DNA from 2 places in the Stieleria neptunia genome. Region 1 is predicted to be linked to the other one. Evidence: riboswitches for the same ligand, from Rfam matches in the RefSeq annotation. Region 1 holds a riboswitch; the other holds the start of a gene.
What was found. A riboswitch is a leader RNA that binds a small molecule or an ion and turns the genes downstream of it on or off. The one in region 1 is predicted to bind cobalamin.

Region 1 (4,420 bases):
TTCTCGTTGCAGGTCCTGGTTGCCCTGCCGACCGCATTCATCGGGGCGGTCGCCGCGCTGGTTCTGACCGACCAAAACCTGACCGTCGCTGCGATGGTCGGTTTCATCTCGCTGTGTGGGATCGCCAGCCGCAATGGCATTTTATTGCTGAATCACTATCTGCATCTGGTCGAGCACGAAGGCGAATCTTGGACGCCAGAAATGGTCACGCGGGCCGGCCAAGAGCGGATGGCGCCGGTGCTGATGACGGCGCTGACCAGTGGCATCGGGTTGCTGCCGTTGGCGTTGGCCGCGGGCGAACCCGGCAAAGAGATCCTGTACCCGATCGCCACCGTGATCGTCGGCGGATTGCTGACCAGCACGTTGGCGGAGTTCTTTGTCCGCCCGGCGCTGTTCTGGACCATCGGTCTTGGTGCCGGCCGACAAATTTTGAAAGACAGATCGTCACACGTTGTGGCGACATCCACCGATGATAAATCCCCCTCACCCCTTGAGAGAACCCGATGAAAATCACCTTCACTTGCATTTCCGTGGTCGCATTGGCCGTCGTGTTAGCCGGATGCAATCCCTCGACGAACCCGGCGAACTCCGCGACCGATAATCCGAACACCGAATCCGCAAACACCGAATCCGACGCGTCGACTGACACCCACGATGACCACGGACATCCCGAGCACGGCCCACACGGGGGCGATCTCGTGGAACTCGGCAAAGAAGCCTTTCATGCCGAGCTGGTCCATGGTGCCGACGGGGTCTCGATGTACGTCCTGGATTCCTCCGCGACGAAGCCGGTTCCCATTGCGGCCGCCAAACTGGTCGTCAGTCTGAAACGCGATGGCCAAGTCGCTTCATTCGATTTGTCGGCCAATCCCGACGCGAACGATCCGCCCGAACAATCATCCCGATTTACATCGGCCGATGAAAAACTGGACCAATGGCTCGATGCCGGTGCCGAAGGTGCGGTGGTGATCGAGATCGAAGGAAAGTCGTACACGGGCAATGTTGCGCACGAGCATGATCACGATCACGATCACTAAATCACCGTCAACTTTTAAGCGGAGGGTGCGTAGCCCGAATGGGACGGACAAGAATGTTGGTGTGCAGGCTTTGGCCGCCACTGTCGCTGCGTCGCAGCGACAGTGAATTGCCCAAAGTCTCATTTTCCGTTGGATCCCAATCCGGGTGTGTTGACAGCACGAGAACCTTTTCTATTCTACGGCCCGTTCGAGGTGACTCGCCGGGTTTCAGCCGGGCGGGTGAACAGGGAACTCCGGTGAAATTCCGGGACGGTCCGGCCGCTGTGTGCCACCCGCGATTCCATTTGGATCGCATCCATCGCTTCTGTCTTAGAAAGAGCCATTGTTCGCAAAACATGTGAACGAGAAGGCCGTGAGCGATGGGAAACGGTGGCGAGTCAGAAGACCTACCTCGCGAAGACGTTTGGGTGCCTTCCTGGATTGAGGCAGACGTTGCGGTGCGCGAGGTCATCGCGCATTGGCTTGATTTCAACCCGTTCACACACCGTACGAACACGTTTCTGCGCCGGCGTTGCTCGCCCGTCCCCTACTGAGTCGTTGACCGCGACGAGTGGATCGCGATCGAGATGCGCGCCTTCCCGGATGCGTTGGTGCTGTGGAATGGATTCACGAAGGAGTTTTCTTGCATGTTTCGCCATTTCATTTTGTCCGGCGCCGTCTTGTTTACGAGTGCCGCCTCGCCACTGTTTGCCGAGATTTACTCGGGTCCGACCGACACCACCCACGCGATCGACGGTGCGATCGCGGCGGATGATGGTAGACTCGTCGCGTGGGCCGACGTGATCGATTCGACGCGGACGATGTTTGGCCCGCGCGGCAGCACGTCGATCAATCAGACGGGCGGCTTCAACAGCCTGGGGGATCTCGACGCGACGGAGATCGCCGCCGGGGTTTCACCGGGTTTCTTGACCGTTTCGTTCTCGACGGGGATCGGAAACGGGGCCGGCCACGATTTTGCCGTGTTCGAAAATGGGTTCGTGTTCGGCCAGAACACCGAAGGGACACCGGGGCTGTTTGCCGAGTTTGCCTACGTCGATGTGTCAACCAATGGGACCGATTTCGCTCGTTTCCCCAGCATCAGTTTGAACGAAGGCCCATTGCCGGGCGGTTTCGGAACCAACTTTTCTCCCTTCGACGTGACCAACGTTTATAACCTTGCCGGCAAGCACGCGGCCGGTTTCGGGACTCCGTTCGACCTAGACGATCTCAGCGCCGATCCGCTGGTCACCAGTGGGCTGCTTGATCTGAACAACATTCGCTATGTGCGTCTGTTCGATATCCCCGGCGATGGGTCGTTCACCGACAGCCAGGGAAATCCGATTGTCGACAACTGGATCACGTCCGGGTCGGGGGGATTTGACTTTCGACTCGGCGAAGGGATTGGCGTAGGCGTGTTGAACATCACCGCCGTGCCCGAACCCGGCGGGCTGGCGCTGCTGGGTTTGGTTGCCGGTGTCGGTTCGTTGCGCCGCCGACGGCGTCCGTAACGTGCGGAAAACATCGTTGCGTTCAATGAACGCCGTTGATTCGCCTACGCCAACACCTCTCCGATGACATGGCCTTCGACGTTTGTCAAACGGCGTTCGATGCCGTTGTGTTCGAACGTCAACCGCTCGTGATCGAGACCCAGCAGATGCAAAATCGTGGCGTTGAAGTCATACAGCGGATGAATGTCCTGGACCGCTTTTTGTCCCAGTTCATCCGTCATCCCGTGGCTGACACCCGGCTTGATTCCCGCGCCGGTCATCCAGCAGGTGAATCCGTCGGGGTTGTGATCGCGGCCCTTCGCGCCTTTTTGGAAAAACGGCATGCGACCGAACTCGGTGCACCACACCACCAACGTGTCTTCCAATAAACCGCGTGACTTCATGTCCTTGATCAGTGCCGCGGTCGGCTGGTCCAGGATGGCGGCGTGTTTGTCGTATTGTTCTTTCAGCTTGTTGTGCCCGTCCCAGTTGAGTTCTCCGCCGCTGGCATAAGCACCATTAAACAACTGGACGAATCGGACGCCGCTCTCGATCAACCGTCGGGCGAGGATGCAGTTGCGGGCGAACGCGGCTCGGATCGGATTCGATTCGTCGTCGGCCCCATAACTCTTCAAAACGTGGGCCGGTTCGGAATTCAAATCGGTGACCTCCGGGACGCTCAATTGCATCCGCGCGGCCAGTTCGTAGCTGGCGATCCGGGCCGCCAGCTTGTTATCGCCGGGATGTTGTTCCAAATGCCGAGCGTTCATCCGCTGCAGCAACGAACGGGTGGCACGATCGGCGTCGGAAGAGACGATCGGCGGGCTAAGATGTCGAATCGGTTCCTTGGAACTGAGCGGTGTGCCTTGGAACGCTGCTGGCAGAAACCCCGGTCCCCAATTGTTGGACCCGTTTTGTGGCACACCGCGGGGATCCGGGATGGCCACGTACGCCGGCAGGTCTTGATTTTCACTGCCCAGGGCGTAGCTGGCCCAAGAGCCGACGCTGGGGAAACCATCCAACGGAGTTCCGGTGGAAAGAAAGTTCTCCGCCGGTCCGTGCGTGTTGCTCTTGCTGGTCAGCGAGTGAATGAAGGCGATGTCATCGGTCAATTCCGCCAGATGCGGAATCATGTCGCTGACCCACTTACCCGTTTCGCCGCGTTGACGAAAGTTGTATTGCGGACGGGCCAGGTTCCCGGCCGGTCCCTGAAACGTGACCGCCGGGCCGTCCTTGAGCGGCTGACCGTCGAACTGGATCAGTTCGGGTTTGTAGTCCCAGGTCTCCAACTGGCTGACCGCACCGGCACAAAAGATCACGACGACACGCTTTGCCTTGCCGGGAAAGTGACTTTCCCGCGGCGCGAAGGGCCGGGCCGGATCGATCGTCGGCTGTGCGGCCAGCAAACGGTCTTGGGAAAGCAGATCGAGCAGCGCGATCGATCCCAGTCCGGTCGCGGAACTGGTCAGGAACCCGCGTCGACTGAGAAATTGGCGTCCGATAGGGGAGAGGGGTTTCATCTGGTGGCGGTCCGGCGAGTGCGTGGTTCGACCAGTGGCGTAAGCTTCCAGCTTGCGAATGCTCGGTCCGACGAGTGGCGTAAGCTTCCAGCTTGCGAATGCTCGGTCCGACAGGCTGGAAGCCTATCCCACTGGTGTTTCGCTCGATACTAAGGGAAGAATAAAAACTCATTGCTGTTGAACATTGCTCGGCAAAGTGTCTGCAAACCATACTCGCGAACGACCGGCAGCGCTTCGGCCATTTCACCGCGATCCGGCTCACGATTGAATCCGATCTGGTACGCGAGTTGGATCTGTTGACGGAGGTCCTCGCCCGCTTCGGTTTGCAATCGGGCCGCAAACGCAGCGGCTTGATCGATGGTGAAGCGACTGTTCAGCAGGTTGAGTGCTTGGATCG
Region 2 (4,420 bases), 2.9 Mb from region 1:
CGACGTCGTCACCACCCATTCGCGAGATGACGGATTTGATCTCGTTGGTGATGTGGGGGATGACCTGGACGGTTTTCCCCAGAAAACGCCCCTTGCGTTCCTTTTCGATCACCGACAGATAGATCTGGCCGGTCGTGTAGTTGCAATCACGGGTCAGCGCGCCGCTGGTGAACCGCTCGTAGTGCCCGAGGTCCAAGTCGGTCTCGCTGCCGTCATCGAGCACGTAGACTTCGCCGTGCTGATAGGGGCTCATCGTGCCGGGATCGACGTTGATGTAGGGATCCAGCTTCTGCATTCGCACTCGCAATCCGCGAGATTCAAGCAGCATGCCCAGGGAGGCGCTCGTCAGGCCTTTTCCGAGCGAGGAAACAACCCCGCCGGTTACAAAGATGTGTTTGGTCATGGACGCGGATGATACCGCGCTGACGAAAAACCGGAAGTGGCGGGATCCTCGATGCGCTGTCGAAACGCGGCAAGATCTTCCGGCGTGTCGATTCCGGGCATGGCTGGGCCGACTGCGGCGACGACGATTTTTTTTCCCGCTTCGATGGCCCGCAGCTGTTCGAGTTTCTCGGTTTCTTCCAGCACGCTGGGGGGCGAGCCGGCGAACCAGGACAAGAAGTCGCGGCGATAGGCGTAAAGCCCCAGGTGGTGCCAGTAAATCGGCGGGTTGGCCTGGAGCAATTCGGCCGGGTCGCTGCCGCGGCGGTGGGGGACGCAGGCGCGACTGAAGTAGACCGCCCTGCCCTGCCCTGAACTGATACTGCCCTGCCCTGCACTGATACTGCCCTGCCCCGCACCGATGCTGCCCTGCCCTGAACTGGCGGCTGTCGGGGAAAAACCGGCCATCACGATCTTCACGATCGCCGGGTCGCGGAGTGCCTCGGCCGACCGGATCGGCGTCCCAGCGGTCGCCATGTCGGCCTGTGGATCGCCGGCGAGCGTCTCGGCGACGGCGTCGATCGCCGCCGGGTCGATCTCCGGTTCGTCGCTTTGCACGTTGATAAAAATCTCAGTGGTGGGAAACCGGTCGGCGACCAGGGCGATGCGGTCGGTGCCGCTGGGGCAATCGGTCGGGGTCATGATCCAGCGGCCCCCGAACGATTCCACTTCGTCGGCGATCCGCGGGTCGTCGACCGCGACGATCACGCCCGCCGACGCCGAGGCGGCGCGGGAGGCCGATTCGTAGGTGTGTTGCAACACGCTCTTGCCGGCCACCTGTTGAAGCAATTTCTCCGGCAATCGGGTCGAGGCGAGGCGTGCGGGCAGCACGATTTGGGTGTCGGGCATCTTGGATCGCGTCGGGAAAAACGGTTGACAGTCGGTACGGGCGGGTCTACCTTTCGCACACAACGTTTGGTGGTGCCGTCGGGCGGTATTGAATCGTCCGCGGAAACAGGGAACTTTGGTGAAACTCCAAGACGGCCCGGCCGCTGTAACCGATGCTGTTGGTTTTCACGTCGTTTGAACAAAGGCGACGTGGGAATCAGCCGTCCACGCTTCACTCTTTTAGCCATTGTCCGCGGATCGTCCTGCTTGACGCAAGATGACCGAATGACGAGAAGGCGAAGCGCGACGACGTCATCGGGAAGTCAGAAGACCTACCACCCGACGGACGCTTCAGGGACCTTCCAGGGTGAGGTCGGCGTCAACAGATTGGCTTGCGCAAGCACGATTGCATCACCAGAGTGTGGGATGCCGGAATGCGCGCATCGGTCTGTACACTAAAGCGTTCGCTGCCGCCGGGACATCCGAGTCTGGTCATGCGTTACCGTAACCGTCCAATCCGTGGCACCGCCAGCGGGCCGACCCGCATCGGGTTTACCCTGGTCGAATTGCTGGTCGTGATCGCCATCATCGGGATCATGGTTTCGCTGTTGTTGCCGGCGGTCCAGTTCGCCCGCGAGGCGGCTCGCCAGGCCAATTGCCGCAACCACCAGCACCAGATCGGTGTGGCGCTGCATGCCTATCACAACCTGCACCGGTCGTTGCCGATCGGATGTTTGGAGTGGCGGTTTTGGGGCCAGCCGAGCACACGAAAGAACCTGGCTTGGTCGGCGTTTCTGTTGCCGCAGATGGGGGAACAGGCGTTGTATGAGGCCGTTGATTTCAACTACGCGTTTGATCATCCGCGCAACGCCGATGCGGCGGCGGTCGTGGTCGAATCGTATCTGTGCCCCACCGAAATTCCTCAAGGCAACGGGCGTGGCGAGATCAGTTACGGGGGCCTGTTCGGGGAACGCATCGTCGACCGAAAACCGGACGACGGGGTGTTCCTTTACGAACAGCGGATTCGCTATCGCGATTGCTTGGACGGTTTGTCCAACACGATGGCCACCGGCGAAGACATGGTGGGGCCGGACAGCGAATGGATCAACGGCGGAAACGTGTTCGTGCAATCCCACCCGATCAACGACGATCGTGCTTGGGTCGGCGACAACGAAATCCGTTCGTTGCATCCCGCCGGCGCCATGGTGCTGTTTCTCGACGGCAGTGTGCATCTGCTGAACGAATCGCTCGACAAGATCGTGCTCGGCCAAATGATCACCCGGGCCGGCCACGAAGTGATCCCGGCCGACGCCTGGTAGCGATGCGTGGTGTCGATGCGTGGCGTCGACGTGCAACTCAATCTGAATTCCAAAATTCGAACTTCAAGATTCACAACAACGAAATCGTTTCACCATGAATGTCTCTCGCCCATTTCTGTTTGCCCTGTTCGCCGCCGGCTCGCTCTGTTCGATCGCCGGCGCCGAAATCGTGACGTTTGAGAACCTGTTGACCACGTCCGAATCGTATTACAAAGGCGACACGTCACAGATCAACCATGATCCGTGGACCGTTGACGGGGTTGAGTTCAGCAATCAAACCACCTGGGTTGGGTCTTGGGGCGGTTGGGCGTACAGCAACACCACCGACACGGCGACGCCGGGGTTCACCAACGAGCATTCCGCGATCACCGGTGGCGGCAGCGACGGCGCCGGCGGATCCGTGGGCGGTCAGACGTACGCGCTGGCGTTCGGTTCCGGTGCGACGATCAATCTGCCGACGGGCGCCTTGATCGAAAGCGTCGATTGGACCAACGGGACGTACCCCTATCTCTCGATGCGTGACGGAGACGCGTACGCGAAGGAGTTCGGCGGTGGCAGTGGATCCGAGTCCGACTTCTTTCGTGTGACCCTGACCGGCTACAGCGACTTGAACGCGACCGGCGCCGCAACGGGAACGGTGACCTTGGATTTGGCCGATTACACGTTCGCCGACGACAGCCAGGATTACATCGTCAACACGTGGCAGGTCAACGAAGACCTGACGGCGCTCGGAAACGCGCGTTCGATCGATCTGACGTTCCAGTCGAGTGACGTGGGACAGTACGGAATCAACACCCCGACGTATCTGTTCATCGATAATTTGCAGTACTCCGTCACGGCGATTCCCGAGCCGACCGCGTTTGGATTCTTGGCGCTCGTCGGAGGCGTTTGCACCTTGCGACGCCGGCGTTAAATCGCCGGGCAGGCGAAACGGGGGCGTCTGCATCTTGGCTGGGCTGGGGAGCCGATTGGATTTATCGGATTGGGGCTCCCGGGGGCCGGCAGCGTGTCTGCCGGTGGCGGACAGGCGATTTCACCTACTGGAGAGCAGTCCGGGTGCTTTCTGTTAGCGGCAGGGCGCGAGCCCAATGCCGCTAAATCGAGGGGCCACTTACCCCAAAATGGCTCCCCTCTCCCACGAACAAGCCTCTTCGTTGATTCGGATTGATCGTGTGCGACAAGCGATTCTAAAAAGCGAAAACTTTGCGACTAGGAGAGGCTTGTTCGGGGGAGAGGGGCTGGGGGAGAGGGGCTCAGCATTGACACGCTTCACATCGATTGACGTGCTAAACCGCCGATCATTTTGAGGCGTGATTGTTGTCGGGTTTCACCGCTTAGTCGATCAAGTATCGCCTTCGGGTCTTCTCTGCTCGTATGCGACACTTCGGACTGGAATCCCCCTCACCCCCAGCCCCTCTCCCCCGATTCCTGACTCGCTTAGGCTCGCCAGGAATCGGGGGAGAGGGGAGCCATGGCGGTTCATGCTCGTTTCTCAATTTGGCGGCATTGGCCTTACGGCCAGCGGCTCACCGATGGCTAGGCAGATTTCAAACCGGACCGCTTGCGGCCTGTCGAATCGCCGCAACCAACTCGGCGATCGTTTGCTCGAGCAACTCGGTGCCTCCGAATCGCATGCCCAGGGCTTGCAGTTTCTCGGTGACGATTTCGTGTTTGGCGGTCTTGGCTTGGCCGCTGATGTTGGAGGCACTGCCGGTGAGGCGTTTGGCGATCGTCGCGACTTCAAAATCGCTGATCATCCGGTCACAGCAGTTGTAGGTTTGGCCGGCGATCGCGTCGTCTTGGTCGAGCAACAGTGACACGGCTTTGGCGAT

Region 2: another riboswitch for cobalamin. It lies ahead of Enr13x_RS31395 (DUF1559 domain-containing protein); the one in region 1 lies ahead of Enr13x_RS21440 (PEP-CTERM sorting domain-containing protein).

The regions. Positions count from the first base shown of each region.
Region 1 is NZ_CP037423.1:6,126,840-6,131,259, forward strand. It holds gene Enr13x_RS21430 (efflux RND transporter permease subunit) at 1-507, shown strand, start outside; gene Enr13x_RS21435 (hypothetical protein) at 504-1,037, shown strand; cobalamin riboswitch at 1,211-1,445, shown strand; gene Enr13x_RS21440 (PEP-CTERM sorting domain-containing protein) at 1,664-2,524, shown strand; gene Enr13x_RS21445 (DUF1501 domain-containing protein) at 2,569-4,023, opposite strand; gene Enr13x_RS39050 (PSD1 and planctomycete cytochrome C domain-containing protein) at 4,173-4,420, opposite strand, start outside.
Region 2 is NZ_CP037423.1:8,995,455-8,999,874, reverse strand. It holds gene Enr13x_RS31405 (CTP synthase) at 1-403, opposite strand, end outside; gene Enr13x_RS31400 (3-deoxy-manno-octulosonate cytidylyltransferase) at 400-1,290, opposite strand; cobalamin riboswitch at 1,357-1,623, shown strand; gene Enr13x_RS31395 (DUF1559 domain-containing protein) at 1,764-2,588, shown strand; gene Enr13x_RS31390 (DUF4465 domain-containing protein) at 2,683-3,501, shown strand; gene Enr13x_RS31385 (NAD-dependent epimerase/dehydratase family protein) at 4,136-4,420, opposite strand, start outside.